One region of the Streptomyces sp. NPDC085524 genome, then DNA from elsewhere that is predicted to be linked to it. Evidence: riboswitches for the same ligand, from Rfam matches in the RefSeq annotation. Region 1 holds a riboswitch; the other holds the start of a gene.
What was found. A riboswitch is a leader RNA that binds a small molecule or an ion and turns the genes downstream of it on or off. The one in region 1 is predicted to bind cyclic di-AMP.

Region 1 (3,200 bases):
CAAGCGAATTGCACGCACCGGAATTCCGCGCGCCCGAATTCACCGGCACCACGCGCGGACAGCGGACCGCACCACGCTCGGCGAATTCGCGGAGAATCCGAATTCGACCGGCGGCGCACTCGCACCCGTCCTTTGTATACGGCTCCTGTTAATGCCGGCCGCTCGACATGTTTACGGCAGGTTGCGAAGTGCTCACCACCGCCGGGATCCGCAGCCGGTGCGCCCCCGTCGCGCGCTCCGCGTGGACCGCGGCCAGCGCCCGCGCCCGCTCCGCGTCGCCCCGGGCCACGGCGTCCACCACCGCGCCGTGCTCCGCCCAGGACTCCACCGGCCGGGCCGGCGCCTCCACCACGTACATCCACGCGACCTTGTGCCGCATCTGCGTGAGCAGGGCGATCAGCCCCGGGCTGCCCGAGGCCTGGGCCAGCGTCTCGTGGAACCAGCCGCCCAGGGACCGCAGGTCCTCCCCCTGGCCCCGCCTGGCCCGCTCCTGGCCCAACCTGACCAGCCCGCGCAGCACCTTGAGGTGCGCCTCGGTGCGGCGCCGGGCGGCCCTGGCCGCGGCCAGCGGCTCCAGCAGCATCCGCAGCTCCAGCAGATCGGCCGCCTCCTGCTCCGTCGGCTCGGCGACGCAGGCCCCCGCGTGCCGCCGCGTGGTCACGAACCCCTCGGACTCCAGGGTCCGCAGCGCCTCGCGGACCGGGACGCGGGAGACCCCGTACCGGCGGGCCAGCACCTCCTCGGTCAGTCTGCTGCCCGGCCCGAAGACCCCGGAGACGATGTCGTCGCGAATTGCCGTGCATACCGCGTGCGCAGGAATACGCAAGACCGGACCTCCGCTTTTTCCGACTCACACCCTCATTGGTGCCACTACTGCTGCGACTCTATTGCAACACACGATGATTTCCGAGAGCGGCCGGAAAGGGGAGATCCGGAAATCCCGCCGAAACACGAAGGCCCCGGCTCGGGGAGCCGGGGCCTTTCGGTGGAGCAGGCGGTGCGCAGGAGTCGGTCAGACGTCGACGCCGTGCGAGCGCAGGTAGGCGAGGGGGTTGATGTCCGAGCCGTACTTGGCGCCGGTACGGGCCTCGAAGTGCAGGTGCGGGCCGCTGGAGTTGCCCGTGGAGCCCGACAGGCCGATCTGCTGGCCCGCGACGACCTGCTGGCCGACGGAGACGTTCAGCCGCAGCATGTGGCCGTACTGCGTGTAGGTGCCGTCGTTGTGCTTGATGACGACGTTGTTGCCGTACGCGCCGCCCCAGCCCGCCTCGACGACGACACCGGCGCCCACGGCGTGCACCGAGGTGCCCTCGTCGGCGTGGAAGTCGATGCCCGTGTGGCTGCCGGAGGACCACATGCCGCCGCCCGCGTGGTACTGCGTGGAGACGTAGGAGCCGTCGACCGGAGCCACGAAGGTGTTGAGGCGCTTGCGCTCCTCCTCACGGGCCGCACGCTCGGCGGCGTCGCGCTCGGCCTTCGCCTTGGCCTCGGCGAGGCGCTTGGCCTCGGCGGCAGCCTGCTTGGCGTCGGCCTCGGCCTGCGCCTTGGCGGCGGCCTGCTCGGCGGCGTGCTGCTGGGAGTCGGCCTGCTCGGCGATGTCGGCGGGGAGCTCCTCGGCGACCACGACCGCGCCGAGCGCGTTGTCCTGGTGCTCGTTGGCGCCGTTGTCCGCGGCGAAGGCCGGGGCGGCGAGGGTGCCGACGACGCCGGTGGTGGCGAGGGCGGCTATGCCGGCGTAACCGGCGGTCTTGCGGCTCAGACGGCTGGAACCACGGTGCTTACCGGAGCCGGCGGGACGACTGCCAAACGCCATGAAGGGGCTGATCCTTTCCTTCCTTCTCGCCTACCGGGTTAGCTGACGGGTTCGGAGCAGGAAGGTCTCCTACGGGCCTCCTCTTGCGAGGGGGTCCGATTCACCCCAGGGACTGATGTGGGTCCCCGGCTCCCCAGGCTCGCGCCTGACGGGGACTCGGCGATCGCTGCCCGGTGCCGCGGATGCGGCGCGTACAACTGACGGACAGCACGGCCGACGCTAGGCGGATCATCAGCCAATCACCAAACAGACACGCCTTTTTGTTGCGTACGCCACACCGCAAACAAGCAACCTCGCCACGAAACAGACAAAAGGGGCCCGAGCGGCCAAGCCGCCCGGGCCCCTTCAAGAAGCGCCGGTCAGGCGCCAGTTGGGAGCGTCAGTGGGTCACTTCAGTTGGTGACGACGCTGACTTCACCGATCCCGAGGGCGCGCACCGGCTCCTCGATCACCGACGCGTCGCCCACCAGGACCGTGACGAGCCGGTCCGCCGGGAAGGCGTTCACGACCGCCGAAGTGGCCTCCACGGTGCCCGTTTCGGCGAGCCGGGCGTACAACTGCGCCTGGTAGTCGTCCGGGAGCTCCTGCTCGACCTGGTCGGCGAGGGTGCCGGCGACGGAGGCCGCCGTCTCGAACTTCAGCGGGGCCACGCCCACCAGGTTCTGCACCGCCACATCCCGTTCGGCGTCGGTCAGGCCGCCCTCCGCGAGGGTGCGGAGCACCTTCCAGAGGTCCTCCAGGGCCGGTCCGGTGTTCGGGGTGTCCACCGAGCCGCTGATGGCGAGCATCGAGGCGCCCTTGCCGTCCGCGGTGGAGCGCAGCACCTGGCCGAAGGCGCGCACGCCGTACGTGTACCCCTTCTCCTCGCGCAGCACCTTGTCCAGGCGGGAGGTGAGGGTGCCGCCCAGGCAGTACGTGCCGAGCACCTGGGCCGCCCAGACCCGGTCGTGGCGGTCCGCCCCGATGCGGCCGATCAGCAGCTGCGTCTGGACGGCGCCGGGCCTGTCCACGATGACCACGCGGCCGGTGTCGTCCGCGGTCACCGGAGGCACCGGGAGCGGCTCGGCGGCGTCGCCCGTCCAGGTGCCCAGGGTGTCCGCCAGCACGGCGTCCAGGTCGATGCCGGTCAGGTCGCCGACCACCACCGCGGTGGAGGTGGCGGGGCGCACGTGGGCCTCGTAGAAGGCGCGTACGGCGGTCGCGTCGATCCGGGCGACCGTCTCCTCGGTGCCCTGGCGCGGGCGGGACATCCGCAGGGTGGCCGGGAAGAGCTCCTTGGAGAGCTGCTTGGCGGCCCGGCGCTGCGGGTTGGCCTGCTCGTGCGGGATCTCGTCGAGCCGGTTGCGCACCAGCCGGTCGACCTCGCTGTCGGCGAAGGCGGGTGCGC
Region 2 (3,200 bases), on a different contig from region 1:
CTGAGTCGCACCTGATCCGAAGTCAGTTTCCGACCCAACTTGTGACATGCGTTCGATGGCCGCTAGGTTCTGCCGTTACCCCGCCGTTATGCGAAAGGTGCAGCCTCATGCGTTCCGGGAACGGCCGCCACAGACGCCCCCGTCAGGTGCCCGCGATAGTCGTCACTGCCGGAGTCACCGGCTCCGCGCTGGCTCTGCCGCTGCTCGCCGCCACCGGCGCGAGCGCGGCGGACACGTCCACGTGGGACAAGGTCGCCGAATGCGAGAGCGGCGGCAGTTGGAGCGCCAACTTCGGCAGCGGTGCCTACGGCGGGCTCCAGTTCACCCAGGAGGAGTGGCGGGAGGCCGGCGGGCTCGACTTCGCGGAGCGGGCCGACCTCGCCAGCCGTTCCCAGCAGATAGCCATCGCCGAGCGGGTGCTCGCCGCGAAGGGCCCGCAGGCGTGGCCGATGTGCGCGGCGCCCGCCGGGCTGGACGCGCAGGGCCCCGCCGCCGTGGTCGACCCCGGCCAGCCCGGCAACCACGGGACCGTCGGCCCCGCGCCCTCCCGCCCGGACGACGCCGTGCCGAACTCGGGCGCCGTGCCGCCGTCCACCGACTTCGGGGCGCCGACCCCGGGGATCGCCGACGGCCCGCTCGGCCCGAACCTCGGACTGCCCGTCATGCCTCCGGCCGACCTCCCGGTCGAGGAGCCCTCGGCTCCGGGCAACTCGAACAACCAGGGCAACCAAGGCAACCCGGGCGATCAGGGCAACCAGGGCAACTCGGGTAAGCCTGCGGACCCGGGCACCCCGACGGCTCCGTCCACCACCCCGCCCGCGACGGCCCCCGCGACCCCGGGCCTGCCCCCGGCCACCACTCCGGCGGACCCGAACGCCCCCGCGGCCCCTGACGCCTCCACGGCCCCGCTCGCCGCTCCCGGCGAGGGCAGCGGCAAGCACCGCGGGGCGCCCGCGGCCGAGGTGCCCGCGGCTTCTGACGCCGCGTCGAAGCCCACGTACACCGTGAAGGCGGGCGACAGCCTGACGGCCATCGCGGATGCCAAGGGGGTCAAGGGCGGCTGGGACGCCCTTTACAAGGCCAACGAGCAGGTCATCGGCGGGGACGCGGACTTGATCAAGCCCGGACAGAACCTGGATCTAACCGCGCAATAAGGGCACTTCACCCTTCCGGAAAGAGTTGATTGTCCGTTTCGTTCGAATGAGACATGTGTCTCTTCCGGTCAACTGGCGTGTCCCGCCCAGGGGCTTCCGCAAACCCCGTCCTCACCTGCGCAAACACCCTTGGGGAGAGCGCAAGTAGGGGTCGTCTCCCCCCGATGCGGCGCGTTGAACATCGGGGGGAGACCTGTCTACCTTCTGAATCGCCCGCCACCGCGGGCTCCTTCGACCGCATCGCCGAGTCCTGCCGGCGGACGGGGGGAACAGTCGTCGCGTCAAGCGCCGAAGGCAGGAGCGGGGGACCCAAGGTAGGTGCCGGGAACGGCCGTCCGGAGACGGGCGGCAACCGGCTAGGGGTCAAGACGTGCGCTAGGTCGCACGGCCGGGCAACTCATCCGCCCGAACCCGACAGCTCACCTCGTAGGCGTCGGTGAGGAGAACCTCATGCTGCTTTCCGGCAAGGGCAAGCACCGTCGCGCCACCAAGGCCGTCCGCATCGCCACGCTCGCCGGTGTCGCCGGTGCCGTCGTCGCCGCGCCGCTGATGGCCGCGGGCACCGCGAGTGCCGCCACCGCGAGCGAGTGGGACCGCGTCGCCCAGTGCGAGTCCGGTGGCAACTGGGCCATCAACACGGGCAACGGCTACTACGGCGGCCTGCAGTTCTCTTCCTCCACCTGGGCCGCGTACGGCGGCAAGTCGTACGCCCCGCAGGCCAACCAGGCCTCGAAGTCCCAGCAGATAGCCATCGCCGAGAAGGTCCTCAAGGGCCAGGGCAAGGGCGCCTGGCCGTCCTGCGGCGTGGGTCTGTCGAACTCCTCCTACACGGGCGGCGGCTCGACCGAGACCCCGAAGACCGAGACCAAGAAGACCCAGCCGAAGAAGACCGAGACCAAGAAGGCCGAGCCGAAGAAGACGGAGCCCAAGCGCTCCGAGACCCCGGCCCCGACCACCCGGTCCGAGCGCACCGAGGCCCCGAAGACCGGCAACGGCTCGTACGAGGTCAAGGACGGCGACACCCTCGGCGGCATCGCCGACGCCAACGGCGTCAAGGGCGGCTGGGAGAAGCTCTTCGAGCTGAACAAGGACATCGTGTCCGACGCCGACCTGATCTTCCCGGGTCAGAAGCTGAAGCTCAGCTGAACGATGCGGCAATAGCCGCAGGTTTCTTCACCACACGTGACAGCCCCACCGCCCGGCGCGCCTTCCCCTCCACGCGCCGGGCGGCGGCGTGTGCACGGCCAAGACACCTTCCTCCGCAGCTGTATGTCCTGGAACGGGGGTATTCGGGCCCTTTTTCGTCCCAGGACCCGGGCGGTCGGCGGGCCGAGTGCCCGGAGCCGGTTAGGCTCTAAGCGGCAAGGCCGTCCCACGGCCTGACATGCCGCCGCACACCCAGCGTCACATCCCAGAAGGAGATGCTCGTGCCGTCCATCGACGTCGTCGTAGCCCGGGAAATCCTGGACTCCCGAGGCAACCCCACGGTCGAGGTCGAGGTGGGCCTCGACGATGGCAGCACCGGCCGTGCTGCAGTTCCGTCCGGTGCCTCCACCGGTGCATTCGAAGCCGTAGAGCTCCGTGACGGTGACCCCGACCGCTACCTCGGCAAGGGCGTCGAGAAGGCCGTCCTCGCCGTCATCGAGCAGCTCGGCCCCGAGCTCGTCGGCTACGACGCCACCGAGCAGCGCCTGATCGACCAGGCGATGATCGACCTGGACGCCACCGAGAACAAGGGCTCCCTCGGCGCCAACGCCATCCTCGGTGTCTCCCTCGCCGTGGCGCACGCCGCGTCCGAGGCCTCCGACCTTCCGCTCTTCCGCTACCTCGGCGGTCCGAACGCGCACCTGCTGCCCGTTCCGATGATGAACATCCTCAACGGTGGGTCGCACGCCGACTCCAACGTTGACATCCAGGAGTTCATGATCGCCCCGATCGGCGCGGAGTCCTTCTCCGAGGCGCTGCGCTGGGGTGCCGAGGTCTACCACACCCTCAAGAAGGTCCTGCACGCCAAGGGCCTCTCCACCGGTCTCGGCGACGAGGGCG

Region 2: another riboswitch for cyclic di-AMP. It lies ahead of ACIGFK_RS27500 (transglycosylase family protein); the one in region 1 lies ahead of ACIGFK_RS30845 (M23 family metallopeptidase).

Annotation. Positions count from the first base shown of each region.
Region 1 is NZ_JBITTH010000024.1:40,154-43,353, forward strand. It holds gene ACIGFK_RS30840 (GntR family transcriptional regulator) at 149-826, opposite strand; gene ACIGFK_RS30845 (M23 family metallopeptidase) at 1,013-1,813, opposite strand; cyclic di-AMP (ydaO/yuaA leader) riboswitch at 1,826-1,985, opposite strand; gene ACIGFK_RS30850 (M16 family metallopeptidase) at 2,206-3,200, opposite strand, start outside.
Region 2 is NZ_JBITTH010000019.1:164,403-167,602, forward strand. It holds partial or broken gene ACIGFK_RS27490 (cytochrome P450) at 1-4, shown strand, start outside; gene ACIGFK_RS27495 (transglycosylase family protein) at 108-1,154, shown strand; cyclic di-AMP (ydaO/yuaA leader) riboswitch at 1,431-1,602, shown strand; gene ACIGFK_RS27500 (transglycosylase family protein) at 1,605-2,300, shown strand; gene eno (phosphopyruvate hydratase) at 2,576-3,200, shown strand, end outside.